Regions from separate parts of the Mesorhizobium sp. B2-7-3 genome, predicted to be linked through region 4. Evidence: predicted binding sites of a transcription regulator. Region 4 holds the regulator's gene; each other region holds the start of a gene.

Region 1 (7,328 bases), on a different contig from region 4:
AAGGCGCTTTGAATCCATGAGCGCGTGATTCCCCCTCTCGTGGGGAATGGCTGGCAAGCCAGAGCGGGGCGCTGTCCCGCCGATCTAGCAATAGGTTTCAGTCACGTCCCTGCCGGGCATCTCTCCCACAAGAGCGAGGTCGGCAGCTTCGACCTTAGCGCACGGCGCGGAAATGCTTCGACAACTTCAGGCCCTGCGCCTGGTAGTTCGAGCCGAGATCGGTGCCGTAGAGCGCCTGCGGTCGCTTCAGCATATGCTCGTAGACCAGCCGGCCGACGATCTGGCCGTGGTCGAGGATGAACGGCACTTCGTGGCTGCGCACTTCGAGCACCGCCCGGCTGCCGGTGCCGCCGGCCGCCGAATGGCCGAAACCCGGATCGAAAAAGCCGGCATAGTGGACGCGAAACTCGCCGACCAGCGGATCGAACGGCGTCATCTCGGCGGCGTAGAGCGGCGGCACATGCACCGCCTCCTGGCTGACGAGGATGTAGAACTCGTCGGGATCGAGCACCAGTTCGCCGGCGCGGCTCTTGTGGATCGGCTCCCAGAAGTCGAGGACATCCTGCGCGGCGCGCTTGTCGACATCTACGAGGCCGGTGTGGTGCTTGCCGCGATAGCCGACCAACCCATCCTTGTCGCCATTGAGGTCGATCGACAGCGCGATGCCGCCGCCGGAAATGTTCGGCGGCTCCGTGGCGACCAGCATCTCGGCACGATGCAGCTCATGCAACTCGGCTTCCGAAAGCAGCGCGTTGCCGGTGCGAAAGCGGATTTGAGACAGGCGCGAACCCGTGCGCGCGATGATCGGAAAGGTGCGCGGGCTGACCTCGAGATAGAGCGGACCGTTGTAGCCGGCGGCGATCTTATCGAACTCATGGCCCCGATCGGTCATGACGCGGGTGAAGATGTCGAGCCGCCCGGTCGAGCTCTTCGGATTGGCCGAGGCCGAAATGTCAGCCGGCAGGGCCAGACTTTCGAGCAGCGGCACAATATAGACGCAGCCGGTTTCGAGGACCGCGCCTTCGGTCAGACTGATCTCGTGCAGTTGCAGCCGATCGAGCTTTTCCGACACCTTGTGGTTGGGACCGGGCAGGAACGAGGCGCGAACCCGCCAGGCCTTTTCGCCCAATCTGAGATCAAGGCTCGCCGGCTGGATCTGGTCGGCATCGAGCGCACGCGGCGACTTCAGCGCGCCGGACCGGAACAGCGCCGAAATGTCCTGATCGGGAAGAATGCCTGTCTGCCGCAAAGTCTGGCTCCGCCCCAAGACTGGTCTCTATTCGTTGCAGGTTCTTGTTTGTTGCAGGTTCTTGCCGCAAAACCGCCGGGCACTTCTGCGGAACCTGCCTTGGTACAAACGTCTTAATGAAGCCGGCAATTGACGCAAGCGTGGCGCGGGTCTAAAGGGTCGTTATCCCGTGGTGATTTGGCCGGTCGGCTTGCAGCCACGTTAAACAAGTCGCTAAAGGACCGTCGGGCCGCAAGGCCGTATGGACCGGTTGCGACTTTCGCGGCCGGTTTTTTTGTGTCTGGAACAAAGCGATGAGCACCAAGAAGCGCAACTGGAAACCTCAGACGGCACTCGTGCATGGCGGAACCCTGCGTTCCGGCTTCGGCGAAACCTCCGAGGCGATGTACCTGACCCAGGGTTATGTCTATCAGACGGCGCAGGCCGCCGAGGCCCGCTTCAAGGGCGAAGAGCCTGGTTTCATCTATTCGCGCTACGCCAACCCGACCGTCGACATGTTCGAAAAGCGCATGTGCGCGCTTGAAGGCGCCGAAGACGCGCGCGCCACGGCGTCGGGCATGGCGGCGGTGACGGCTGCCCTTCTGTGCAGCGTCAAGGCCGGCGACCACATCGTGGCCGCGCGCGCGCTGTTCGGCTCCTGCCGCTGGGTGGTCGAGACGCTGGCGCCGCGCTATGGCATCGAGGCGACCTTGGTCGACGGCACCGAGATCGCCAATTGGGAAAAGGCGGTCAGGCCGAACACCAAGCTGTTCTTCCTGGAAAGCCCGACCAACCCGACGCTCGAGGTCGTCGACATCGCCGCCGTCGCCTCGCTTGCCAATTCGATCGGCGCGCGGCTGGTCGTCGACAATGTCTTTGCCACGCCGCTGCAACAGAAGCCGTTGCAGCTTGGTGCGCACATCGTCGTCTACTCGGCCACCAAGCACATTGACGGCCAGGGCCGCTGCCTGGGCGGCGTCATCCTGTCGGACAAGAAGTGGATTGACGAGAACCTGCACGACTATTTCCGCCACACCGGTCCCAGCCTGTCGCCGTTCAACGCCTGGACGCTGCTGAAGGGCCTGGAAACCTTGCCGCTGCGCGTGCGCCAGCAGACCGAGAGCGCCGGCAGGATCGCCGACTTCCTGGCCGGGCAGCCGCAGATCGCCCGCGTCATCTATCCCGGCCGTGCCGACCACCCGCAGGCCGATATCGTCAAGAAGCAGATGTCGGGTGGCTCGACGCTGATCTGCCTCGACGTCAAGGGCGGCAAGCCGGCGGCCTTCTCCCTGCAGAACGCCCTCGACATCGTGCTGATCTCGAACAATCTCGGCGACGCCAAGAGCCTGATCACCCATCCGGCGACGACCACCCACAAGAACCTCAGCGACGAGGCCCGCGCCGAACTCGGCATCGGGCCCGGTACGCTCAGGCTGTCGGTCGGCCTGGAGGATACGGACGACCTGCTGGAAGATATCGCGCAAGCCTTGAAGGCCGCCAAATAGGTTTCGTCCAGGCAGCGTCGTCAGCAGCGATCAAGCGCTCGATGGCGTCTCCTCCAGTTCCGCCGTCTTGGTGCGGATGGTCATGGCGTTGCCGCGCCAGTCGACGGCGCCGCCGAGCCAGCCGCGCGCCCAGATGGCCGGGAGCATGACGTCCCGCGCGACCGTCGCCGCGATCATGCGCGTCGAGACGTGCCAACCCTTGGCCAGGGCCAGAGCGCATTCCGGAAGATAGAACGCCGCCAGCACGGCAATCGCGGTCGCCCAGAGACTAATGCCGGCGCTCGCCGCGGCAATCAGCGCAAGAACCAGCGGGACCGCCGCACCAGTCAGGATCTCGGGCGCGAAGAACAGCGGGAAAGTGACGCGGCGCAGGCGCGCCCAGCGGGCCTGGCGCGACCAGATCTCGCCAAACGTGCGCTGGCCGAGCGGCTGCTCGAAGGGGGCGGCAACGAGGTTGACACGCAGGCCGAGGCCGTTCACCAGCTTGGTTGCGGCGGCGTCCTCGGCGATCTCGGCGGCCAGCGCGCGTATGCCGCCATTGGCGTCCAGCATCGGCTTGTTCCACAGCATGCTCTTGCCCTGCGCGAAGCCGAGGCCGAGCGCCGCGCCGGCATACTGCCAGCGGGCCTGCAATGTGTTGAGGAAGGCGCATTCGACGTCGGCCCAGAAACCATCTGGCCTGGAGCCGATCGGCGTCGAGCAGACAAGGCCGGTACCGTGCTGCCACGCCGCCATCATGTGCTCGACATAGTCCCTCGGCATCAGAACGTTGGAATCGGCAAGAATGACCCAGTCGTGGCGCGCCGCTTCCCAGCCTTTGACGCAGTTGTTGAGCTTTGGATTGGCACTGACACGGTCGTCGCCGATCAACAGCCGGGCCGGCACCTGCGGAAACCGGGCAATCGCCCTGTTTATCAGTTTGACCACCGGGTCGTCGGCATGGGCGACGCAGAAGATCAGTTCGTAGCGTGGCCAGTCGAGCGCGAAGGCGCGTTCCAGCGTCTCATGTGTGAATGGCTCGACGCCGCGCGACGGGACGACAATCGACACCGCCGGCGATCTGCCCGCCGGCGGGGCAATCGTGGTGCGCCGTTTCAGCTGTGAAGCGGCAAGCAGGATGCTGGCAGCGTTTGAGAGGATGAGTGCGGTCGAAAGCGAGGCGGATATGAGAGTGAGTTCCATCGAGATCTGGTCACTCCGGAAGTCGGCCCGCGTCGCGGCCGTTTTCAACAGTTCGACAGAGGGCCGAGTCGCCCGGTTCGCGCACACCACCATTGTCGTGTGTCACTTAAATGACATTCTTTGCCGGCACCTGCGTTTCAATCCCAGGCGCGACAAGACGCGCACGTTGACCTGCTCACCGCGAGCGTCGAAAGTCGTCGGATTGTTTTGGAGCCGCTCATGTACCGCGCCGTGACGCGCAACATCGAAGTGCAGGTCAGGCCGTTCTATCTGGAGGATCGTTCAGATCCCCAGGAGAACCGCTACGTCTGGGGCTATCAGATAACGATCGACAACCAGTCTGACGAGTTCGTGCAGCTTCTGTCGCGCTATTGGCACATCACCGATGGTGCCGGCCGGGTCGAGGAGGTGCGCGGGCCGGGCGTTGTCGGCGACCAGCCGGAACTCAATCCCGGCGACAGCTATCAGTACACGTCCGGCTGCCCGCTCTCGACACCCTCCGGGATCATGGTCGGACGCTATACGATGCGCAACAAGCGCGGCGAGACGTTCGACATCGCCATCCCGGCCTTCTCGCTCGATCTGCCGGGGACAAGGCGCACGGTGAACTGAGCGCCGACGGTCGCGCCGCCCCTCAGCCGCCCTTCGGGCACCTTCTCCCCGCGGAACGAGGAGAAGGAAAGGCTTTACTGAGCCGCAAACTCGGCCGGATCGAAGTCGTACTGCGTCGAGCAGAATTCGCAGGCGACATGGATGCCGCCATCCTCTGTGCTGTCCTTGATCTCCTGCGCTGAGAAGCCTTCGAGGATGCCACGGATCTTGTCGCGGGAGCATGAGCACTGGTCGGCCACGGGAACGCCGCCGAAGACGCGCACGCCATGCTCGTGGAACAGACGATACAGCAGCCGCTCGGCGCCTATGGTCGGGTCGATCAATTCGGTCGGCTCGATGGTGCCGAGCAAGGCCAGGAGTTCCTGCCAGGAATTATCGGCCGGATCGTGGACTTCCTCGCGCGGATCGCCGTCCCCACCCGGCAGATCCGGAATGCGCATGCGCTCGGGCGATTGCGGCAGGAACTGCGCCAGGATGCCGCCGGCGCGCCATTGCTCGCGCGCGCCGCCGATCCCGGGCGTCAGCAGCTTGGCGACCGAGAGCCTGATATCGGTCGGGATCTGTTCCGACTGACGGAAATAGGTGCGCGCCGCGTCTTCCAGCGTTTCGCCGTCGAGCTGGACGATGCCTTGATAACGCTGCGTATGGGCGCCCTGGTCGATGGTCAGCGCCAGCACGCCGCTGCCAAGCAGCGTCTGCTGGGACGTCTCGCCTGCCGCGACCAGTGCTTCGAGCCGATCCGCATCGAAGCGTGCGTAGGCGCGCAGTGCCGAGGGCGTGGAGAAGTCCGCGACCAGCATGTCTACAGGCCCGTCGGTACGGGTCTGCAGGATGAACTTGCCTTCGAATTTGAGCGAGGTGCCGAGCAGAACGGTCAGCACGCAGGCTTCCGCCAGCAGGCGGGCGACCGGCTCGGGATAATCGTGGCGGCCAAGGATGGCGTCGAGCATCGGCCCAAGCTGGACCGTGCGGCCGCGCACGTCGAGCGGACCGACCTCGAAGGGAACGACGTGATCGTCGCCGGCGTAGCCGAACTCGCCGAGTTTGGGGTGATGTTCAGTCACTTGATGGCTTTCCAACATGACAAAGCTCCAGGGCGCGGCCATGCGGCCCTGGTGGGCACATGCGTCCAAACGCGCTTGATTTGCGTGATGCGGCGCAGATAGGCATCGCGCCGCCGCAGATCAAGCGCCTGGGCATTTCAGGCGCCTGGGCATTTCGGGCGCCCAAGACACTTCAAGCCCCAAGACACTTCAAGCACCAAGACACTTCAAGCACCGAGGCACCAGGCAAGCACTGCCTTCTGGGCATGGAGCCGGTTCTCGGCCTCGTCGAAGACCACCGAATGCGGCCCGTCGATGACCTCGTCGGTCACTTCCTCGCCGCGATGGGCCGGCAGGCAGTGCATGAACAATGCATCCGGCTTGGCCTTGGCCATCAGCGCCGCGTTGACCTGATAGGGCGAGAAGACATTGTGCCCGCGAGCACGGTGTTCCTGTCCCATCGACACCCAGCAATCGGTGACGATGCAGTCGGCCTGGTCGACGGCTTCCTCGGGCGAGCGGGTGAAATGCAGCTTGCCGCCATGCGCCTTGGACCAGTCGACATGCTTCTGCGCCGGTTCGCTGCCTTCGGGCACGGCGACGTTGAGATTGAAGCGGAACCGTGCAGAGGCCTCGAGCAGCGAGTGCAGCACATTGTTGCCGTCGCCGGTCCAGGCAATCGTCTTGCCGGCCACCGGACCGCGATGCTCCTCGAAAGTCATGATGTCGGCCATCAGCTGGCAAGGGTGGGTGTCGTCGGTCAGTCCGTTGATCACCGGAACGGTGGCATTCTCGGTCAGCTCCAGCAGCCGCTCATGCGAGGTGGTGCGGATCATGATCGCATCGACGTAGCGCGACAGCACCTTGGCGGTGTCGGCGATTGTCTCGGAGCGGCCGAGCTGCATCTCGGTGCCGGTCAGCATGATGGTCTCGCCGCCGAGCTGGCGCATGCCGACGTCGAAAGAAACGCGCGTGCGCGTCGACGGCTTGTCGAAGATCATGGCCAGCACCTTGCCTTCGAGCGGCTTGCTCCGCTCGCCGGCCTTGAGACGCGCCTTTCGCGTCACCGCATCATCCAGCATGAAGCGCAAATCGCCTTCGGAAACGGTGGAAAGATCGGTGAAATGGCGAACTGACATCAGGAATGGTTCCGGATTACTTCGCGGCGGCGGAGGCGATCGCCTCCGACAGGCCCTTGGCGCCGGCGCGGATGCGGTTGAGCGCTTCGTGAATCTCGGCGTCCGTGACGGTGAGCGGTGGCAGCAGGCGAATGACGTTGTCGCCGGCCGGAACCGCCAGCAAATGCTGGTCGCGCAGCGCCATGTTCACCTTGCCGTTGGGCATCGCGCATTTGAGGCCGAGCATCAGCCCGGTGCCCCTGATATCCTCTACAATTTCGGGGAATTCGTCGGCTATCGAGGCTAGCCCCTGCTTCATCAGCAGCGCCTTGCGCTGGACATCCTCCAGGAAGCCGTCTTCCAGAACGACGTCGAGCACGGCGTTGCCGACCGCCATTGCGAGCGGATTGCCGCCGAATGTGGTGCCGTGCACGCCGGCGGTCATGCCGACGGCCGCCTCGTCGGTGGCAAGGCAGGCGCCCATCGGGAAGCCGCCGCCAATGCCCTTGGCGATTGCCATGATGTCGGGCGTCACCGCAGACCACTCATGCGCGAACAGCTTGCCGGTACGGCCAATGCCGCACTGGACCTCGTCGTATATCAACAACAGGCCGTGCTGTTCGCAGAGCTGCCGCAGCCG
Region 2 (7,328 bases), on a different contig from region 4:
GCTGAGGTCCGACTTCACCATCCTCGACACCGACGACGTCGTGCGCTTGATCAAGCAGCTGATCCAGGCCGAGGGCCTGGACGACAAGCGCTGGCCCGCGAAACAGTTCGCCCAGATGATCGACGGCTGGAAGAACAAGGGCCAGGGTCCGGCCGACATCGCCGAGGGCGATGCGCGCAGCTTCGCCAACGGCAAGGGCCGCGAGCTCTACAAGTCCTATCAGGAGCGGCTGCAGACGCTGAACGCCTGCGATTTCGGCGATCTGCTCTGCCACCCGATCCGCATCCTCCGCGCCAATCCCGATGTGCTGAAGGACTATCACCGGCGGTTCAAATACATCCTCGTCGACGAGTACCAGGACACCAACACCGCCCAATACATGTGGCTGCGGCTTCTGGCGCAGAGGCCGAGCGGATCACAACCAGCACGAAGTGGTTCTCCGGGTGGGCGCGTTCCAAGTTTTTCCGGTGTTTCGGATGGAACGGAAGCGGGTGGCTATAGACCCGCAACTCCAGAGGACGAATCAGCAGTTTCGGCCGAAGGCCGCAAGCCCGACCGGGCGTCCGAGCCGTTGCGAGGCCCCCGCGGAGGGCCCACGCCGGCAGGCGCGGAACAGCCCGTGAGCGAAAACAAAGTCAATATCTGCTGCGTCGGCGATGACGACCAGTCGATCTATGGCTGGCGCGGCGCCGAGGTCGACAACATCCTGCGCTTCGACAAGGATTTTCCGGGCGCCACCATCATCCGGCTGGAGCGCAACTACCGCTCGACCGCGCACATACTGGGCGCCGCCTCCCATCTCATCGCCTACAATGAGGGCCGTTTCGGCAAGACGCTGTTCACCGACCGCAACGATCCCGAGGACGGCAAGGTCAACGTCCACGCCGCCTGGGATTCGGAGGAGGAAGCCCGCGCCATCGGCGAGACCATCGAGGCCTACCAGCGCCAGAAGCACAATTTGAACGATATGGCGATCCTGGTCCGCGCGTCCTTTCAGATGCGCGCCTTCGAGGACCGCTTCATCACGCTCGGCCTTAACTACCGCGTCATCGGCGGTCCGCGTTTTTACGAGCGCATGGAAATCCGCGACGCGCTGGCCTTCTTCCGCGTCGTCGCCAACAGCACCGACGACCTCGCCTTCGAGCGCATCGTCAATGTGCCCAAGCGCGGCTTGGGCGAAGCGACCATCCGCCAGATCCACGACACCGCGCGCGCCTTGCGCATCCCGATGCTGGAGGCGGCGGGTACACTGGCGGAAAGCGACGAGCTGAAGCCGAAACCGCGCGCCGCGCTGCGCGAGGTCGCGGCCAATTTCGAACGCTGGCAAAAGGCGCTGGAAACCACGCCGCACACCGAACTCGCCGAGACCATTCTCGAGGAGAGCGGCTACACCGACATGTGGAAGAACGACCGCTCGGCGGAAGCCCCCGGGCGGCTTGAGAACCTGAAGGAACTGATCCGTTCGATGGAGGAGTACGAATCGCTGCGCTCCTTCCTCGAACATGTCGCGCTGGTCATGGATGCCGAGCAGAATGCCGGGCTCGATGCCGTTTCCATCATGACGCTGCACTCGGCCAAGGGCCTCGAATTCGAGACCGTCTTCCTGCCCGGTTGGGAGGAAGGTCTCTTTCCCCATCAGCGCGCGCTCGACGAAGGCGGCCGCTCCGGGCTGGAGGAAGAGCGGCGTCTCGCCTATGTCGGGCTGACGCGGGCCAAGAAGAACCTGCATATCTGGTTCGTCTCCAACCGCCTCATCCACGGGCTCTGGCAATCGACCATCCCGTCGCGCTTTCTCGAGGAACTGCCGGAAGCCCATGTCGAGGTCGCCGAAGCCGGCAACTCCTATGGCGGCTACGGCAATCCCTATGGCGGCGGCTCGTTCGCATCCGGCCGCGGCGGCGGCCAGGGGGCAGGAAGACAGAACCCCTATGGCGCTTCGCGCTTCGACAATATCGGCGGCACTTCGGGCGGCGGGGAAAAATCCGGCGCCTTCTCCAACACCTATTCGACGCCGGGTTGGCAGCGTGCGCAGGCCAACCGCACCGAGGCTACCGACCGCAACTGGGGCACGCGTTCGGGCCATCAGGTCGAACGCATCGGCTATGGTGAAACAGACTCCGGCTACGGCGCCGGCCGCACCAGCGTCAAGGGCCGCACCATCGACGGTGAACTGGTCGCCAAATCCGTCTCCGACACGCCGTCCGCCTTTAGCGTCGGCGACCGCGTCTTCCACCAGAAATTCGGCAACGGCAATATTTCAGCCATCGAGGGCAACAAGCTGACCATCGACTTCGACAAGGCCGGCCAGAAGCGGGTGCTGGACGGGTTTGTGCTGCCAGTGTGAGGCTGCCAGCCTCGAAGGCTGACGTCCCGCCTCAATCCACCTTCTTCTCGCCCTTCTCCCCGGCCTTCACGATATCCCCCGTCGTAAACAGGATTTCCTTCAGTTCCACGCGCCAATCCGTCTTCTGGCGCAGCAGGAATTCGAGGTCCATGCCGAAATGCTTGAACTCCTCGCTCTGCGCGTTCTTCATGATCGCCTTGGCCTGCGGGTTCTTCTCGACCGACATGCGCTGTTCGTACCAGCTGATCGCTTCCGCCTCCTCGATCAGCGAGGTGATCATGCGGGCAAAGGTCCGCACTTCCTGCGACAGTTCTTCCGGCGGTTCGTGGTACTGGTCGAAACCCATGTCGTCCTCCCTCAAAGGCTCGCGGATGGAGCCAGGCATTGGCCCGCGTCCATGAATGCGCGGGACGCGCCACGGGTTCCGGGATCACGGCCACAATTCGGGATGATGGATCCGCGAACTATCTCACGACACTGGCGCAGCGCCGCCCTCTTCCGTGCGCCGCGCGATGAACGCGTCGAGCACGCCTGACGTGGCGGCCGCCGCGGCCGACGGCTCGAAATCGGCAAGGATGCGCTTCCAGATGCCGGTGGCGCGTTCGGTCGCGGTCTTCGAGCCGCTTTGCGTCCAGTTGCCGAAATTCGACCAGTCGGCCACCAGCGGCTCGTAGAAGGCGGTGCGGTAGCGCGCCATGGTGTGGCCGGCGGAGAAGAAGTGGCCGCCCGGCTGCACTTCGGCGATCGCCTCGAAGCCTATTGCGTCGTCGTCGCCGGGGGTCGCCGCACAAAGTTCCGCGACCGTCTGCAGCGCCTCGATGTCGGTGACCAGCTTTTCCAGGGAAACGCTCAAGCCCCCTTCCAGCCAGCCGGCCGCGTGGATGCAGACGGTGGCGCCCGACAGCACCGAGCCCCATAGCGCGAACTGCGTCTCGTGCGCGGCCTGCGCGTCCGAAATATTGGCCGCGCTGCCGCCGCCCGAGCGCCAGGGCAGACCGGTGAAGCGCGCCAATTGGCCTGCGCCCAGTGTCGCCTTCACGTGCTCCGGCGTGCCGAAGGCCGGTGCGCCCGATTTCATGTCGACATTGGAGGAGAAGGAACCATAGACCACCGGCGCGCCCGGCCGCACGATCTGCGCCAGCGTCAGCCCGGCCAGCGCTTCGGCATGCTGCAAGGTCAGCGCGCCGGCCACGGTGATCGGCGCCATCGCACCCGCCAGGCAGAACGGCGTGATGATCAGGACCTGGCCCGCCTTGGCGAAATCGATGATGCCTTGCGCCATCGGAATGTCGAGCTGGCGCGGCGAGTTGGTGTTGATGACGGTGTAGCAATGCGCGCCCGAGCGGAACTCGTCCTCGGACAGCCCGCGCGCCAGCCTGATCATCTCGAAACTGTCATCGACCTGCGGCGTGCCACGCGCGAACACGAACGGAAATTTGTCCGACAGAGTCAGCTGCGCCCGGTTGACGGCATAGTGGCGGAAACGATTGTCGATGTCCTGCGGTTCGATGCACGGCCCCAGCATGTGCAAGACGTCGAAATGCTGCACCAGCTTGATCAACTCCTCGAAGGCGACCAGCGTCCCGGGCCGCCGGCCGCGCTCGAGATCGGTGACATTGGGCGCGCCGGAGCCCGCCAGGAACGTCATCGAGCCCAGTTCGAGCGACAGGTCGCGATCGCGCGCTCCGGCATAAGCGTGGATCGATCGCGGCGCCGAGGCTAAGGCTGCCGCCACCATGTCGCGACCGATGCGCACCATATCGGTGTCGGGGTCGACCAGGGCGCCGGCGCGGGCGAGCACCTCGCGCGCCTCGGGCAGCAGCACCTTGATGCCCAATTCTTCCAGCACGCGCAGCGCCGTGTCGTGGATCGACGCCACCTGGTCGTCGGAAAAGATCGGCTGCGGCAGGAATGGATTCTTCAGCGACCGGTAATTGGGCTTGCGGCTCGATTCGCTGCCTGCCTCGCCCATGCGTCCGCGCCGGCGTTCGCGCCTGGTATCCCGTGCAGCGTCATCGACCATCAGAAACTCCTCCTCATTGCCGCATCGCCCTGCCCTGGGGACCGTAGGGCGAGGCCGCGATGACCCGCGCCGTCCGTTCGACGCCGACAATGTGCACGCAAAGCGCCATCCCCTCCCCGGCGAAACCGTCGTCCACCAACGCCAGCGCGACGCTCTTGCCGATCGTGTAGCCAAATCCGTCCGAGGCGCCGACAACGCCGCCCCCGATGACCACGGCGCGACAGTGCGGCTTCAACCCTCCCGGTCAGTTCGAAGCCGGCATCATATCCGTACTAGACATAAGTGCCTATTATGCCAGGGACGCTCCATGGAGGTCACCAATTCCCGCTCTCCAGCGTTTTTTATCAGCACATGGAGATACCGGCTGACCCGTGTCGCCCACTGTCACGCAAGCATCATGTTGACGCCTTAGATCGCTTTCGGGGAGGCGCGCGCGGCATCATCGATGCGGCACCCTCTTTTTCATTTTTCCTTCGGCCGCTCCGGCGTGCTTCGTCATAAAGAGGATTGTCCATGAAACACCTGTACCGAACCGCCTCGCTCGGCGTCGCGCTGGCCTTGTTCACCGCCCTCACCCCGGCGCTTGCCGATGGCGTGGCTTACATCAACAAGGGCCTTGTCGGCGTCGGCCGCATCCCGGCCGACCAGCGCGACAAGTTCGGCGAGACCTTCGGCTCGGGCTCGGGCATGGCGATCGACATTTCGGGCTGGACACATGATGCCGGCACCTACAAGGGATCGCTCTGGCTACTGCCCGACCGTGGCTACAATGTCGCCGGCACCACCGACTACCGGCCGCGCCTCAACACCATCACCATCGAGTTCACGCCTGTCGCGCCGGGCGCTGCTCCCGCCGCCGGCCAGGAGCAGACGGGCGTCAAGGCGACGCTTGCCGACACCATGCTTCTCACAGACGACACGGGCGCCGATGCCACCGGCCTCGATCCGCTGTCGGACGTACGCGCCGCGGCCGGCGACATGCCGATGCTGCCCGTCGCCACCAATGGCAAGCTCGCGCTCGACAATGAAGCCATCGTGCGGCTGCCGGACGGCTCGATGTTCATCTCCGACGAGTACGGCCCAAACATCTACAGGTTCTCCGCGCAAGGCCGCCTGATGTCGGCGACCCAGCCGCCGGCGGCTCTCGTGCCGATGCGCAAGGGAGCGCCGAACTTCTCCTCCGACAATCCCGGGCCGGGCGCCGCCGACCCTGATCCGAAGGATCCCGAAACCGGGCGCCAGAACAATCAGGGCCTCGAAGGCATGGCGATGACGCCGGACGGCAAGTTTCTCATCGCCGTGCTGCAGTCGGCGCCGCGCCAGGATGGCGGCGATTCACCCTCGACACGGCAGAACACGCGGGCGCTGGTCTATGATGCCTCCGACCTCGCCCATCTGAAGCTCGCGCATGAATATGTCGTGCCGCTGCCGGTGTTCAAGGATGCCAAGGGCAAGACCAAAATCGCCGCGCAGAGCGAGATCGTGGCGCTTTCGGACACATCCTTCCTGATGCTGGCGCGCGACAGCGGCAACGGCCAGGGCCTGAAGAAGGGTGACGCTTCGCTCTACCGCCAGATCAACATCGTCGACGTCTCCGGCGCGACCGACATCGCGGGCGGCGCCTTCGATGCGGCCGACAAGCCGGTCGCCCCCAAGGGCGTGCTTGATCCCTCGGTGACGCCGGCCAAGCTGACGCCGTTCATCGACATCAACGACGCCACCGCGCTTGGCCACTTCGGCCTGCACAATGGCGGCGCGAAGGACCACAACGAGCTTTCGGAGAAGTGGGAAGCCATGTCGTTGGCCAGCGTCCTCGATCCGAAGCTGCCCGACGACTATTTCCTGTTCGTCGGCAACGACAATGACTTCCTCGCCCAGGACGGCTTCCAGGTCGGCGCGCCTTACAAGGCCGATGACGGCGCCGATGTCGACACCATGTTCCTGGTCTATCAGGTCACGCTGCCGGGTCTCGGCAAGAAGTAAGGATCACTGCTCAAGCGGGCGCGCCTGGCGCGTCCGCCTGTGCAGGTCGTGAAGGCCTACTTCAGGAATTCCGCGTCCTTCGGCACACCGGCATCGATCGGCTCGGCCGTCCTGCTCGACACGGCGATGATCTTGCCGGCGGCCGACAGGTTGGGCCGCACCAAGACCTGAGCGGGAGGTCGATGACGTCCTGGTTCATAAGCGCACGCAGCCGGACGACGCGTTCTTGCCGATCGAATTCCGTTCCGGCGAGCCTGACCGATCGACGGTCACTGCGCCTCGGCGCAGGGTGCATCTCGGTCCGGCCTGCGGTATCGTCGCGGGCCAGAGTCACATTTGCCAGGTTGGCCGCCATGGACGAAAAAATGCCCGCACGCCGGCGTACCGGCGACCTGACCAGCGGCCCGATCCCGCGCACGCTGCTGCTCTTCGCCTTGCCGGTGCTCGGCTCCAACGTGCTGCAATCGCTGAACGGCTCGGTCAACGCCGTCTGGGTGGGCCGCTTCCTCGGCGAGTCGGCGCTGACCGCGACGTCCAACGCCAACCTCGTCCTGTTCCTGATCCTCGGCACGGTGTTCGGCATCGGCATGGCGGCCACAATCCTGGTGGCGCAGTCGGTCGGCGCCCGCGACCTGCCCGAGGCGCGCCGCATCGTCGGCACCAGCGCCACCTTCTTCTTCCTCGTTTCGGTGGTGTTCGCGGTCTGCGGCTGGATCTGGGTCGATGCCATCCTGGGCGCGCTCGGCACGCCGGCCGACGCCTTGCCGCTCGCACGCTCCTACCTGCGCATCATCTTCGTCGCCGTGCCGATGATGAACCTTCTGTCCTTCGTCATGACCGTGCTGCGCGGTGCGGGCGATTCACGCACCCCCTTCATCTTCATGGCGCTGGCGGTCGTGCTCGACATCGTGCTCAATCCCCTGCTCATCCGCGGCATCGGCCCGTTTCCTGAACTCGGCATCGCCGGTTCCGCCACCT
Region 3 (7,328 bases), on a different contig from region 4:
GGAAGCCAACATGGAACTCAAGCGGCTCGATCCGGCCATCGGCAAGGCGATCATCGAGGCCTCGCAAGAGGTCATCGACGGCAAGCTCAACGACCACTTTCCGCTGGTGGTCTGGCAGACCGGCTCGGGCACGCAGTCCAACATGAACGCCAACGAGGTGATCTCGAACCGCGCGATCGAGATGCTGGGCGGCGTCATGGGCTCGAAGAAGCCGGTGCACCCCAACGACCACGTCAATATGAGCCAGTCCTCGAACGACACCTATCCGACGGCCATGCACATCGCCTGCGCCGAGCGGATCGAGCATGACCTGATCCCCGCGCTGCACCACCTGCACAAGGCGCTCGCCGCCAAGAGCCGGGACTTCAACCATATCATCAAGATCGGCCGTACCCACACGCAGGACGCCACGCCGCTGACGCTGGGCCAGGAATTCTCCGGCTATGCCGCGCAGGTCGCCTCCTCGATCAAGCGCATCGAGCAGACGCTGCCCGGCCTGCAGGAACTGGCGCAGGGCGGCACCGCCGTCGGCACCGGCCTCAATGCGCCGGTCGGTTTCGCCGAGCGGGTGGCCGATCGCATCGCCGCCATTACCGGCATTGCCTTCGTCACCGCGCCGAACAAGTTCGAGGCGCTCGCCGCACATGATTCCATGGTGTTCTCGCACGGTGCCATCAATGCCGCGGCCGCGGCACTGTTCAAGATCGCCAACGACATCCGTTTCCTTGGCTCCGGCCCGCGCTCGGGCCTCGGCGAATTGTCGCTGCCGGAAAACGAACCCGGCTCCTCGATCATGCCGGGCAAGGTCAACCCTACCCAGTGCGAGGCGATGACGCAGGTCTGCGTGCAGGTGTTCGGCAACAATGCGGCGCTGACCTTCGCCGGCAGCCAGGGCCATTTCGAGCTCAACGTCTACAATCCGCTGATGGCGTACAATTTCCTGCAGTCGGTGCAGTTGCTCGCCGACGCTTCGGTCTCCTTCACCGACAATTGCGTCGTCGGCATCGAGGCGCGAGAGGACAACATCAAGGCGGCACTCGACCGTTCGCTGATGCTGGTGACCGCGCTTGCGCCCACCATCGGCTACGACAACGCCGCCAAGATCGCCAAGACCGCGCACAAGAAAGGCACGACGTTGCGCGAGGAAGCGTTGGCAACCGGACTGGTCAGCGAGGCCGACTATGACCGCCTGGTGCGGCCGCAGGACATGACACATCCGGGGTGAAGGCATTTTTCGGCGGGAGAATATCCTCACGCCAGCGCGTCGACCGACATGAATTTCCGCTTTTCACCGGTTCACAGAAACGTATTCCTGTGAACAATGTGTCGCCGGATAGGCGGCTTTGGTGAACAGTTGGCATGCTCTATCTGACGGGGCATCAACCCCATTCGGAGAGCCACCATGTCCACAAACACTTCCTTCGCCGGCAGCGGCACCGCGTCCAACAGCTCTGTCACCATCCTCATCGGCCGCATCCTGCTCGCGGTCATTTTCCTGCTTTCTGGATTCGGCAAGCTCACAGCCATTTCCGGCACCGCCGCCTATTTCGGCGGCCTCGGCCTGCCGGCGCCGACGGCGACGGCCGTCATCGTCGGACTGATCGAGCTGCTTGGCGGCCTTGCCGTCCTCGTCGGTTTCCAGACCAGGATCGCCGCCTGGGTGCTCGCGATCTTTACGATCGCGACCGGGCTGGTCGCCCACACCGGCTGGGCCGACCAGATGCAGATGATCCAGTTCCTCAAGAACGTCGCCATCACCGGCGGTTTCCTGCTGCTGGCCTCCTCGGGTGCCGGCGCCTATTCGATCGACGCCAAGCGCGGCTGAGGTTTTTTCCTCCCAAGGACCTGAAACGAGCGGCGCGGAATTTTCCGCGCCGCTTTTTCGTTGTGTGCTTACAGGCCTGTAGCACGTCGCGGCGAATAGGATTCGCCCGACCTGCTGTAAGCTTCTGGTTTTATGCATGTCGTTGTCCCGGACCAAGGACACTCCCGGGCGACATGCATTAGACTGCAATGGTCGCCGGCGACCGTGCCGGCAAGGGAGGGAGCCATGGGTCGCAGTGCATTGCTTCTGGTTTCGCGGCTGCTGTTTGCCGTGCTGTTCGTGCCGTCCGGCTTCCAGGCGCTCGCCAACATCGCCGGCACCACCAGCTATTTCGCCGGCCTCGGCCTGCCGCTGCCGGCGCTCGCCGCCTGGGGCACCGGCCTTTTCGAGCTGATCGCGGGACTGCTGATCCTCGTTGGTTTGCAGACGCGGATCGTGGCACTGCTGCTGGCCGGCTTCTGCATCGCGGCCGGCTATATCGGCCACTATGGCCAAGGCGCCGAGGATGCGGCGCTCGCCTTCCTGCACCAGCAGATGCTGATGAAGGATATCGCGATATCGGGTGGTTTCCTGGCGCTTGCCATGGCCGGCGCCGGCGCCTGGTCGGCCGATGGGCGCGGCTTCGGCATAGGCGCCGACGCGACTTGACTACTTCGCCGACACGCTCTGCCCGCCCTCGACCGCCAGCACCAGGCGACGGTTGGTGATGCGCGCCAGTTGCGCCAGCCGGCCGGCCGGGCGCTCGCCGTATAGGTCGGAGAGCGAGGCCGGCAGCACCAGCGCCAGCGCGCCGTTGGGGCGGCTTTCCCATTTCAGCCTCGGCATGATGCCGGGCATCGCGGCCGTCAGCAGATACACCACGCGCATCATCGCTGCCAGTACGCGGGCGCGCTCCAGCAGGCGCGGCGGCGCCAACGCCCTGATTTCGGGCGCCACCAATTCATTGAAGACGCCATCGTGACGGTAGGCGTTGGTCAGCGCCAGGTAGGCGCGGCCGGGATGATCGACACCGATGAACGATGCATGCGCAATGATGTTGAGCGACTGCTTGCCGCGATATTCCGGATGAGCGCGCCAGCCGATATCGGCGAGCAGGCAGGCGGCATGGCGATAGCGCGCTTCGTCTTCCGTCTCGTCGATGCCGAACGCCTTGAAGGCCTTGCCGGTCCATTCGACCAGGTCATGCGCGTGATGGACCGAACGCGAGCGCAAAAGCGCGAGTTCCTCGGCGGCCGAGATCAGCGGATCGGCCTTCTGCTCGGCCGCGTCGAGCAGCGAATAGAGGAAACCCTCACGCACGCCTTGCGCCGAAACGACGATCCTGGACGGCTGCATCGCCGTCATGATCTCCTGCAGCACGAGAGCGCCATAGGGCAGCAGCGAGCGGCGGTTCTTGGAGACGCCCTCGATACCCCTCACCTTTTCGACTTCGCCCCTGGCCACCTGCTTGAGGAAATTCTGAGCGCTTTCGGCCGATATTTCGTAGTGGTGCATGACGCCGAGCGGGTAGTTGTTCATCTCCATATGCAGCCTGGCGAGGTTTCGCCAGGTGCCGCCAACAGCGTAGAAAGTCCTGCCTTGTCCGCCCTTCAAGAGCTTGGCCCGGGCCAGTTCCTGGCGCGCGATCTTCTGCGCCTGGACGAGCGAGTTCTTCGCCATGTCCTGCAGGCGCAGGCCGCCGAGCGGCAGCGTGATGCCGTCGCCGATCGCCTCGCCATCAATGTCTATAAGCTCCAGGCTGCCGCCGCCAAGGTCGCCGGCAATCCCGTTGGCCGGGTGGAAGCCGGAGATGACGCCGAGCGCTGAATAATGCGCTTCCTGGCGGCCGGAGAGCACACGGATTTCGGTCTTGAGCACATCCTCGGCACGATGGATGAAATCGGGACCGTTGATCGCCTCGCGGGCGGCGGCGGTTGCCAGCACGTACATGTGTTCGGCGCCTGCCTGGTCGGAGAGCGCTCGGAAACGGCGAAACTCCTCCATCGAGCGCGCCACCCCCTCGGGGTCCAGCTTCCCCGTCGACACGATGCCGCGGCCGAGGCCGGCCAGCATCTTTTCGTTGAACAGCATGGTCGGCGAGCGCGCCAGCCCCTCATAGACGACAAGACGGATCGAATTGGAGCCGATGTCGATGATGGACAGCGGTCGGCGGTCCTGCAGCCGGCCCTGGGAATTGGACAGCATCAGGTGGCAGCGTTCTTCTTGCGGCGCTTGAACTGGGCGATTCGCTTGGGCGCATGCGATTTCAGCGCGTCACCCCGTCCCGACAGGCTCGGATTGGTCATGAAATATTCCTGCGCGTTGAACGGTTCCTCGCCCTCCTCCAGCACCACGCGCCGGGAGGTCCCATCAGCCAATACGTCGAAACTTTGCTGATTGTCCATGATGTTGCCCAGCATGATCTGGCCCAGAATCTGTTCATGCACAGTTGGATTGGTGATCGGCACCATGGTCTCGACGCGGCGGTCGAGATTGCGCGGCATGAGGTCGGCCGAGGAGATGTAGACAATCGCCTCGTCCGAGGGAAGGCCATGACCGTTGCCGAAGCAATAGATTCGGCTGTGCTCGAGGAAACGGCCGACGATCGACTTGACCCTGATGTTTTCCGACAGGCCCGGCACCTGCGGCCGCAGGCAGCAGATGCCGCGCACGACCAGATCGATTTCCACACCGGCACGGCTGGCGTCGTAGAGCGCATCGATGATGATGGGATCGACGAGCGCGTTCATCTTCATCCAGATACGCGCCGGCCGTCCCTCCAACGCATGGGTGACCTCGTCCGAAATGTGCTGGAGGATGCGGTTCCTCAGCGTGAACGGCGAGATCGCCAGCCGCATCTCCGCGGTCGGCTCGGCATAGCCGGTGATGAAATTGAACAATTGGGCGACGTCGCGGGCGATCGTCGGATCGGTGGTGAAGAAGGACAGGTCGGTGTAGATGCGCGCGGTGACCGGGTGGTAGTTGCCGGTGCCGAGATGGACGTAATTGCGCAGCTTGCCGTCCTCGCGCCGCACCACCAGCGACATCTTGGCGTGGGTCTTGAGTTCCAGGAACCCGAACACGACCTGCACGCCGGCGCGTTCGAGATCGCGCGCCCAGCGGATATTGGCCTCCTCGTCGAAACGCGCCTTGAGCTCGACCAGTGCCGTCACCGACTTGCCGGCTTCGGCCGCATCGACCAGAGCACGCACGATCGGGCTGTCGTTGGAGGTGCGATAAAGCGTCTGCTTGATCGCCACCACTTCGGGGTCGGCCATCGCCTGGCGCAGGAACTGCACCACCACGTCGAACGACTCATAGGGGTGATGGACGACGATGTCCTTCTCGCGAATGGCGGCGAAACAGTCGCCGCCATGCTCGCGGATACGCTCGGGAAAGCGTGGGTTGTAGGGGATGAATTTCAGGTCGTCGCGGGGAACGGAGACGATCTCGGAGATCTGGCTGAGTGCCAGCGGCCCGGTGAGCACGCTGATGCGGCTCGACGAGACGCCAAGCTCGCCGGCGACGAAATCGCGCAATTCCCCAGGCATCAGCTTGTCGAATTCGATGCGGATGACGGAGCCGCGGCGGCGGCGCTTCAGCGCCGTTTCGAACAGGCGCACGAGATCTTCCGATTCCTCTTCGACCTCGATGTCGCTGTCACGAATGATGCGGAACGTGCCGGAGCCCTTGACCTCGTAGCCGGGGAAGAGCTTGCCGATGTAGAGGCCGACCGCCTCCTCCAGCGGAATGAAGCGGACATGGTGCTTACGGTCCGGCAGGCGGATGAAGCGCTTCAGCGCCACTGGCAGGCGCAAGAGCGCGCTCATCTCCTCGCCATTCTTGCGATGGCGAAGTTGCAGCGCCATCGAGAAGCCGAGATTGGGAATGAACGGGAACGGATGCGCCGGGTCGATCGACAGCGGGGTGAGTACGGGAAACACCTGCTCCTGGAAATGGTCTTCCAGCCAGACCTTCTCGTCCTTTGTCAGCGCGTCACGGGTGATGCTTTCGATGCCTTCCTTGTTGAGCAGCACCGTGAGTGCCGACAGGCTCTTCTGCTGGTCCTCCTGCAGCCGCTCGACCTCACGCAGCAATTGTTCGAGCTGCTGTTCGGGAGTGCGTCCGTCCGGGCTCTTCAGCACGATCCCCTCGCGCACCTGGCCGGCAAGGCCGGCGACGCGCACCATGAAGAACTCGTCGAGATTGGCGGCCGAGATCGACAGGAAGCGGACGCGCTCCAGCAGCGGGTGATGGGTGTTCAGCGATTCCTCGAGAACGCGGCGATTGAACTGCAGCCAGGAGAATTCGCGGTTGACGAAGCGGTCCGGATTGCCTTCCGGGCTCGCTGCCGCGACATTGTTGAATTCGCTCTGTACCGGCTTCAGTTCGTTCATGATTCCTGCTCTTCCGCGCGCCTCAGCCGGTTAACCGGCTTAACTTATCCTGTGGCAGGCTTTTGCGACAGTTCTCTGACAGGCTTTTGCGACAGTTTGATTTCATCGAACTTGCAAACAGACTTGATATGATCCAGATGCAGAGAGACTGCGTTAAGGAGACGACGATGGCAGGCGGTTCCATTCCCCATTTCCAGAACGATGCGGGCCATCCGGCGATCGACATCGGAGTCAAGGAATTCATGTGCACGGGCGCCAACCCGCCTTTCGACCATCCGCATGTTTTTCTCGACATGGGCGACGACAATGAGAAAGTCTGCCCCTACTGCTCGACCCTCTATCGCTATTCGCCGAAGCTGAAGGCGACCGAAACGCTGCCGGCGGGCTGCCTCTACATCGACCAGGCCGCCTGACCTTCCGATCATGAGCGAGACGCGGTCCCGGCAGGTCATGATCGCCGGGGCTGGCATCGCCGGGCTGACAGCGGCGATTGCCTTTGCCGAACGCGGCTATTCCGTGAGGGTGTTCGAACAGGCGCAGCGTCTCGAAGCGGCGGGCGCAGGCATCCAGTTCTCTCCTAACGCGACGCGCATACTTCGCCAGCTTGGCGTGCTCGACATGCTTCTTGCCAATGCCGTCCAGCCGGAAGCCGTGGTGCTGAAGGACGCCGCGAGCCTGCGCCAACTGGCACGCGTGCCGCTTGGCACAGCCGGCGAGGAACGCTGGGGCGCACCCTATCTCGTGGCGCACCGGGCGGATCTGCAAGACGCCCTGATGGCGCGCGTTGCGCAACTGCCCGACATCCATCTCACCACCGGCGCGCAGATCAGCAGCGTGGCCTCCGGTTCATTCGTTATCACCACGACAGACGGGGTCGGCCGCAAGGTCATCGATACCCAAGGATCTCTGCTGGTCGGCGCCGATGGCGTCTGGTCAGCGGTGCGGAGGTTTGCGGGTCCAGGCAGCGGAGCCGGCTTGGCGAACAGCCATTTCTCCGGCGAACTGGCCTGGCGGGCGACGGTGAGCGCAGACAACGAGGCGGGGCGAGCCTTCGCCGCGATCGGCGCCACCGACTGCGTCACCACCTTCCTGCACCCCGGATTCCACATGGTCGCCTACCCCGTCAG
Region 4 (7,328 bases):
ACTATGTGTCGATCCCCGATAGCGTCGTCGACCTGATCAAGGCTTCGTGGAAGGCCGACATCAAGGCCGACGGCAAGCCCGTCTACGCCGGCGAGTAATATCTTTCTGGAGGAGCGCCGCCCCGCGGCGCTCCTTTTCAATCAACACAAAGAGCCGAGCTTGACATGAGCGCTGCCCACGAAGCCTTGCCAGCCATTCGAGGTTCACGCGACGCCACCGTCAGACGGTTCGCGTTGACCGATTCGATCTTCCATGGGCTGACCCGCGCCGCCGCCATTCTCGTGCTGGTGCTGCTCGGCGGCGTCGCCATCTCGCTGTTCGCCGGTTCCTGGCAGGCACTGTCGACCTTCGGCTTCTCCTTTCTGACCACCGAGAGCTGGAATCCCGTCACCGAGAAATTCGGCGCCCTGGCGCCGATCTATGGCACCATCATCACTTCGGCCATCGCCATTCTGATCGCTGTGCCGCTCGGTATCGGCATCGCCATTTTTCTCACCGAGCTTTGCCCGCGTCCGCTCCGGCGCCCGATCGGCATGGCCGTGGAACTGCTGGCCGGCATCCCCTCGATCATCTACGGCATCTGGGGCCTGTTCGTGCTGGCACCGTTCCTGCAGACGACAGTGCAACCTTTCATCATCAACGTGTTCCACGGCATTCCCGGCCTTAACAGCCTGTTTGCCGGGCCTCCTTATGGCATCGGCCTGCTGACCTCGGCGATGATCCTGGCCATCATGATCCTGCCTTTCATCACCTCGATCACCAAGGATGTGTTCGATACGGTGCCGCCGGTGCTGAAGGAGTCCGCCTACGGCATTGGCTGCACGACCTGGGAGGTAACACGCCGGGTCGTCGTCCCCTACACCCGCATCGGCATCATGGGCGGCGTCATGCTTGCGCTCGGCCGTGCACTCGGTGAAACCATGGCGGTCACCTTCGTCATCGGCAACGCCCACCGGATCAGCGCCTCGCTGTTCGCGCCGGCAACGACGATCTCGGCAACCATCGCCAACGAATTCACCGAAGCCGTCGGCGATCTCTACACCTCCTCGTTGGTGGCGCTCGGTCTGATCCTGTTCGTCATCACCTTCCTCATCCTTGCCATCGCCCGCTACATGCTGATGCGCATCGATGCCCGTACCGGAGTCTGACCGATGTCGACAGCCGCATCGCTTCACCAGAGCCGCAAGCGCAAGAACGGCGTGATGATGACGCTCTGCGTCATCGCCGCCGGCATCGGCCTTGCCTGGCTGGCGCTGATCCTCGGCGCGCTGCTCTATAAGGGCCTGTCGGGCGTTTCGCTCTCAGTGTTCACGGAAATGACCCCGCCGCCCGGTGATGCCGGTGGCCTGCTCAACGCCATCTACGGCAGCATCGTGATGACCATTATCGGCATCGTCGTCGGCACGCCGATCGGCGTGCTGGCCGGCACCTACATGGCCGAATATGGCCGCTTTTCGAAGCTCACCACCGTGGTGCGCTTTATCAACGACATCCTGCTGTCGGCGCCCTCAATCATCATCGGCCTGTTCGTCTACGAATTGATGGTACGGCCGATGGGGCATTTCTCGGCCATCGCCGGTGCCGTGGCACTGGCCATCCTGGTCATTCCCGTCGTGGTGCGTACCACCGAGGACATGCTCAACCTTGTGCCGAACGCTTTGCGCGAGGCCGGCACGGCGATTGGCGCGCCGCGCTGGGTGGTGATCCGTTCGGTGGCCTACCGCGCGGCGATGTCCGGCATCGTCACCGGCATATTGTTGGCCATTGCCCGCATTTCCGGCGAGACGGCGCCGCTACTCTTCACAGCGCTCAACAACCAGTTCTGGTCGAGCAATCTCAATGCGCCGATGGCCAGCCTGCCGGTGACCATCTTCCAGTTCGCTCTCAGCCCTTACGAGGAGTGGCAGCAACTGGCGTGGACCGGCGCACTCATAATCACATTGACGGTTCTCGCGCTCAGCATCTTTGCGCGCAGCCTGACCGGACGCAGAGAGGACAAATGAGCCAGATGTTGTCTCCAGACATGACGATTGCGACAGAGGCAGCCGCCAAGGCGAAGATCGAGGTCAAGAACCTCAATTTCTACTACGGCCAGTCGAAGGCGCTGAAAGACATCACCTTGTCGCTGCCCGAGCGCAGCGTGACGGCCTTCATCGGACCGTCGGGTTGCGGAAAGTCGACGCTGCTGCGCGTCTTCAACCGCATCTACGAGCTCTACCCCAAGCAGACCGCCGAGGGTCAGGTGCTGCTCGACGGCCAGAACGTTCTCGACCGCTCGCAGGACCTCAACCTGTTGCGCACCAAGATCGGCATGGTGTTCCAGAAGCCGACGCCGTTCCCGATGTCGATCTATGAGAATATCGCCTTCGGCGTCAGGCTCTATGAGAAGATCGGCAAGGCCGAGATGGACGGCCGTGTCGAGCAGGCGTTGAAACGCGCCGCGCTGTGGAACGAGGTCAAGGACAAGCTCAACGCCAGCGGCCTCAGCCTGTCGGGCGGCCAGCAGCAGCGGCTTTGCATCGCCCGCACCGTGGCGGTCAAGCCGGAGGTCATCCTGCTCGACGAGCCGGCCTCGGCGCTCGACCCATTGTCGACCGCCAAGATCGAGGAATTGATCGACGAGTTGCAGGCCGACTACACGATCGTCATCGTCACCCACAACATGCAGCAGGCCGCGCGCGTCTCGAAGCAGACGGCTTTCATGTATCTGGGCGAGCTGGTCGAATTCGACAAGACCGAGAAGATCTTCACGTCGCCTCGCGAGAAGCGCACGCAGGACTATATCACCGGCCGCTTCGGCTGATCTCACGCATACGAGGACCAGGATCATGGCCGAACACACAGTCGCAGCCTTCGACGAGGATCTCGGGCAGATCAGCAGGCTGATCAGCGACATGGGCGATCTCGCCGGCACGATGGTCGGCGGCGCCACCAAGGCGCTGCTGAATTCCGACAATGCGCTGGCACAGCGCGTCGTCTCCGACGACGCCATCATGGACGCGCGCCAGCGCGAACTCGATGATCGCGCCATCACCCTAATCGCCAAGCGCCAGCCGATGGCCGACGATCTGCGTCATGTCGTCGGCTCGATCCGCATGGCGGGCGATCTCGAACGCATCGGCGACCTTGCCAAGAACATCGCCAAGCGCGTCGGCTCGGTCGGCCTCACCGCCACGCCGCGCGACTTGTCGCATTCCATCGACTCCATGGCGCAGCTGGTGCTGATCCAGGTGCAGGGCGTCGTCGAGGAATATGCGGCCGGCGATGCCGCCGCCCTCGCCAAGCTCAGGAATGACGACGAACGCATCGACGTCAAATACACTTCGGTCTTCCGCGAACTCCTGACTTACATGATGGAGGATCCCCGCAACATCACGGCTTGCACGCATCTTTTGTTCTGCGCCAAGAATCTCGAACGCATCGGCGACCATGTGACCAACATCGCCGAGAATGCGTATTATGTGCTGACCGGCACGCAACTGCCCGCCAACCGTCCGAAGCAGGACGAGACGGCGATGTCGGTGCCGGCGGCTTGACGGCAGGGATGATCGATCGATGATCGCGCCACGCATCATGGTGGTGGAGGACGAGGAGCCGCTGGGCGTGCTCCTCCGCTACAACCTGGAGTCCGAGGGTTACCAGGTCGAGGTGGTGACACGCGGCGACGAAGCCGAGATACGCCTCCAGGAAAACGTGCCCGACCTGCTGGTGCTCGACTGGATGGTGCCGGCGGTTTCCGGCATCGAACTCTGTCGGCGCCTGCGCATGCGGCCCGAGACGGAGCGATTGCCGATCATCATGCTGACGGCGCGCGGCGAGGAGAGCGATCGCGTGCGCGGCCTCTCGACCGGCGCCGACGACTATCTGGTCAAGCCGTTCTCGACGCCGGAATTCATGGCCCGGGTCAAGGCGCTGCTGCGCCGCGCCAAACCGGAAGTGCTGTCCAGCGTGCTCAAGGTCGGCGACATCGTGCTCGACCGCGAATCGCACCGGGTCTATCGCAAGAAGAGCGAGATCCGGCTCGGACCGACCGAGTTCAGGCTGCTCGAATTCATGATGCGCCATCCCGGCCGCGTGTTCTCGCGCAGCCAGTTGCTCGACAATGTCTGGGGCGAGACGATCTACATCGACGAGCGCACCGTGGATGTGCATGTCGGCCGCCTGCGCAAGGCGGTCAACAATGGCCGCATGCCCGATGTGATACGCACCATCCGTGGCGCGGGCTACGCAATCCGCGAGGATTGAGATCAGGCCACGTTCTTGCCGGATCTCACCTGCACGCCCGGCGCGAAGATCTCCTGGTCGACGAAGGTGAGCGCGCGCATGGCGCAGCCCTCGCGGATCAGCGGCAATTCGTTCGGCTCTGTATCGAAGGAAATCGACGTCGAATGCTGGCCGCCGGCGGTCTGGGCGATGGCCTCACGCAAGGCCGGCTCGATCAGATCGAAGGCGGCGGCGCTGACGCCGACCATCGCAACCGGCGCCGGATCGATCAGCGCGAACAAGCTGCCAAGGCCATAGCCCAGCGCCTCGCCGGCCTTGCGATAGGCCTCGCGCTCCGGTCCGTCTCTTTCGCGCGCCGTGGCCGCCAATGCGCGCATGTCGGCGTCGCTGACGTCGACCGGTTTGGCGTCCTCACCCATCTGTCCTGCATTACGCCAGATGGCATAGTTGCCGGCATAGGCCTCGACGCAGCCGCGCCGCCCGCAGCGGCAGAGCGCGCCGCCGGGGCGATGGATCATGTGGCCGAACTCGCCGCCCGAGGAATGGGTGCCGGTGAACAGCTCGCCCTTCAGCACCAGGCCCATGCCGATGCCGTGCGAGAGCAGGATGGCGATGAAGTCGTCGCGGTAGCGCTCGGGGTCGCGCCAGCGCAGCGCCACAGCCATCATGTTGCAGTCGTTCTCCATGGTGGCGGGGATGCCGAATTCGGCTTCGAGTATATCGGCGAAGGCAATGTCCGTCTGCGGCGTGATCGGCGACCACAGCATGGCGCGCGCCTCGGTGTCGGTGATGCCCTGGATCGCCAGCGCGATGCGGGCAATGCTGGCGACATCGAGGTCGGGATCCTCGAGGCGGCGCCGGACGATGGCCACGCATTCGCCGATCAGCGCCTCGCGCGACATGGTCAGCGTGTCCAGCCGGCGCTGCTCCTCCGATATCACCTGGCCGGCGTAGTCGATGACGGCGACGGAGAGGAAATTCAGCGACAGCACCACGGTCATGACCGCCGCGGCCTCGGGGTTGAGACAAAGGCCCACCTGCGGCCGGCCGCGTTTCAGTGAGCCGGCCTCGTTCGGCTTGCCTTCGCTCAGGATACCTTCGCCGATCAGGTCGGCTGATATCGCCGATATGGTCGAGTGGCTCAGGGCGGTGGTGGCGGCGATCTCAGTGCGCGAGGGCTGGCCACCCCGGCGCACGGCTCCAATCACCATTGCGCGGTTGCGCCGGCGCAGATCGTCGTGGCGGATTCCGACCGACATGATTTCCCTCCCCGTCGCCGCGGTTCTTGACGCCCCCTCGAACACCTCCGGCAACGGGTCGAATACTGGCAGAAGCGGCTGGGGCTGTCATTTATTTATTGCGGGGCTCGAAAAAAGGCTTCCGGCACCTCAAAATCCGTCAGAATCGATGTTGACAGTGTTCCGGCGATGGACCAGTGTTTTTTCGAGGCTCGAAAAAATTAGGGCCTTTGTGCCGGCCTTAGGGCCAGTTTGGTCGCGCCACACGCGGCGCAGGGAGGATATCATGAAGAGATTCACAGTCGCCATTCTGGCGGGTGTCGCCATGTCGCTGACGCTGGCGTCGGTCGCGCAGGCGAAGGGCAAGGTTATCGGCGTGTCGTGGTCCAACTTCCAGGAGGAGCGCTGGAAGACCGACGAGGCCGCCATGAAGAAGGCGATCGAGGCCGCGGGCGACAAGTACATTTCCGCCGATGCGCAGTCCAATCCTGGCAAGCAGCTGACCGATGTCGAGAGCCTGATTTCGCAGGGTGCCAATTCGCTGATCATCCTGGCGCAGGACGCGTCGGCCATCGGCCCGGCGGTACAGAAGGCGCTCGACGAGGGCATTCCGGTCGTCGGCTATGACCGCCTGATCGAGAACAAGGACGTCTTCTACCTGACCTTCGACAACAAGGAAGTTGGCCGCATGCAGGCCCGCGAAGTGTTCAAGGTGAAGCCTGAGGGCAATTACGTCTTCATCAAGGGCTCCGGCGCCGATCCGAATGCCGACTTCCTGTTCTCGGGCTCGATGGAAGTGCTGAAGGCGGCCATAGACAGCGGCAAGATCAAGAATGTCGGCGAAGCCTATACGGACGGCTGGCTGCCCGCCAACGCCCAGAAGAACATGGAACAGTTCCTCACCGCCAACGACAACAAGGTCGACGCCGTGGTCGCCGCCAATGACGGCACCGCCGGCGGCGTCGTCGCGGCGCTGACGGCGCAGGGGCTCGCCGGCACCGTGCCGGTCTCCGGCCAGGACGGCGACCACGCCGCGCTCAACCGCATCGCGCTCGGCACCCAGACCGTGTCGGTGTGGAAGGACGCGCGCGAACTCGGCAAGAACGCCGCCGAGATCGCCTCGCAACTCGCCGACGGCAAGAAGATGACCGACATCGCCGGCGTGAAGGACTTCACGACGCCTGGCGGCAACACCGTCAAGTCGCTGTTCCTGACCCCGGTGGCCATCACCAAGGACAATCTCAACCTCGTCATCGACGCCGGCTGGATCAAGAAGGACGAAGTCTGCACGGGCGTTGCCGCGGGCAGCGTCGCGGCCTGCAACTGAGCTTGATCGCCTGAAAAGTCGGAAACGCCGCGGCGTGGAACGGTCAGTGTTCTGAACACTGGCCGTTCCAATTTCCTTGTCTTCGCAATTCCGGACAAAAACCCTTACGCACTTTTCCTGGAATTGCTTCCAAGCCGCGGCGTTTTCCCGACAAGATTTGTGTTTCCGCCGCTGGCGGCTAACTTCTGGGCTCTGGTCCGGCTCCGCGTCAGACGGCAAGCCGCTGGGAGGACATCATGACCGACACGACCTCAACCTCGCAGGCCGATACGGCGCGTGCGTCGGAACTCGGCGCGGTCGCGCGTTTCCTGAAGGCGACCGAGATCGATACCCGCATGCTCGGCATGATCGGCGCGCTGCTGCTGATCTGGGTCGCGCTGCATGTGATTTCGAGCCTGCGTCTTGGTGTCAATCCGCTCGATTTCGACAGCCGCACGTTCCTCACGCCACGCAATCTGTGGAACCTGTCGGTGCAGACGTCCGCGGTCGCCATCATGGCCTGCGGCATGGTGCTGGTCATCGTCATGCGCAACATCGAC

What was found. Region 4 encodes PhoB, which activates phosphate uptake and scavenging genes when phosphate is short. Its sites were predicted from a motif close to TGTCATNNANCTGTCAT; they were not measured.
Region 1: FJW04_RS10455 (ceramide glucosyltransferase) is a predicted target of PhoB. The motif match lies at 4,015-4,031, and genes of this name have one in related genera.
Region 2: FJW04_RS13355 (esterase-like activity of phytase family protein) is a predicted target of PhoB. The motif match lies at 4,750-4,766, and genes of this name have one in related genera.
Region 3: FJW04_RS26155 (RNA degradosome polyphosphate kinase) is a predicted target of PhoB. The motif match lies at 6,266-6,282, and genes of this name have one in related genera.

The regions. Positions count from the first base shown of each region.
Region 1 is NZ_VFTY01000004.1:48,776-56,103, forward strand. Features, by position in the region: gene araD1 (AraD1 family protein) at 1-12, shown strand, start outside; gene FJW04_RS10445 (2'-deoxycytidine 5'-triphosphate deaminase) at 155-1,249, opposite strand; SAM riboswitch at 1,409-1,486, shown strand; gene FJW04_RS10450 (O-succinylhomoserine sulfhydrylase) at 1,543-2,733, shown strand; gene FJW04_RS10455 (ceramide glucosyltransferase) at 2,764-3,915, opposite strand; gene apaG (Co2+/Mg2+ efflux protein ApaG) at 4,135-4,527, shown strand; gene FJW04_RS10465 (Hsp33 family molecular chaperone) at 4,602-5,633, opposite strand; gene argF (ornithine carbamoyltransferase) at 5,798-6,709, opposite strand; gene FJW04_RS10475 (aspartate aminotransferase family protein) at 6,726-7,328, opposite strand, start outside.
Region 2 is NZ_VFTY01000005.1:169,421-176,748, reverse strand. Features, by position in the region: gene FJW04_RS13375 (UvrD-helicase domain-containing protein) at 1-2,344, shown strand, start outside; gene FJW04_RS13370 (hypothetical protein) at 2,376-2,690, opposite strand; gene FJW04_RS13365 (trimethylamine methyltransferase family protein) at 2,814-4,367, opposite strand; gene FJW04_RS13360 (glycine cleavage T C-terminal barrel domain-containing protein) at 4,381-4,602, opposite strand; gene FJW04_RS13355 (esterase-like activity of phytase family protein) at 4,881-6,350, shown strand; gene FJW04_RS30560 (hypothetical protein) at 6,390-6,521, shown strand; gene FJW04_RS13345 (MATE family efflux transporter) at 6,716-7,328, shown strand, end outside.
Region 3 is NZ_VFTY01000014.1:17,693-25,020, reverse strand. Features, by position in the region: gene fumC (class II fumarate hydratase) at 1-1,225, shown strand, start outside; gene FJW04_RS26170 (DoxX family protein) at 1,403-1,825, shown strand; gene FJW04_RS26165 (DoxX family protein) at 2,051-2,473, shown strand; gene ppx (exopolyphosphatase) at 2,474-4,009, opposite strand; gene FJW04_RS26155 (RNA degradosome polyphosphate kinase) at 4,009-6,201, opposite strand; gene FJW04_RS26150 (zinc-finger domain-containing protein) at 6,369-6,614, shown strand; gene FJW04_RS26145 (FAD-dependent monooxygenase) at 6,625-7,328, shown strand, end outside.
Region 4 is NZ_VFTY01000002.1:196,904-204,231, forward strand. Features, by position in the region: gene pstS (phosphate ABC transporter substrate-binding protein PstS) at 1-98, shown strand, start outside; gene pstC (phosphate ABC transporter permease subunit PstC) at 165-1,148, shown strand; gene pstA (phosphate ABC transporter permease PstA) at 1,152-2,003, shown strand; gene pstB (phosphate ABC transporter ATP-binding protein PstB) at 2,000-2,803, shown strand; gene phoU (phosphate signaling complex protein PhoU) at 2,829-3,536, shown strand; gene phoB (phosphate regulon transcriptional regulator PhoB) at 3,556-4,245, shown strand; gene FJW04_RS05015 (ROK family protein) at 4,248-5,483, opposite strand; gene xylF (D-xylose ABC transporter substrate-binding protein) at 5,749-6,789, shown strand; gene FJW04_RS05025 (sugar ABC transporter permease) at 7,026-7,328, shown strand, end outside.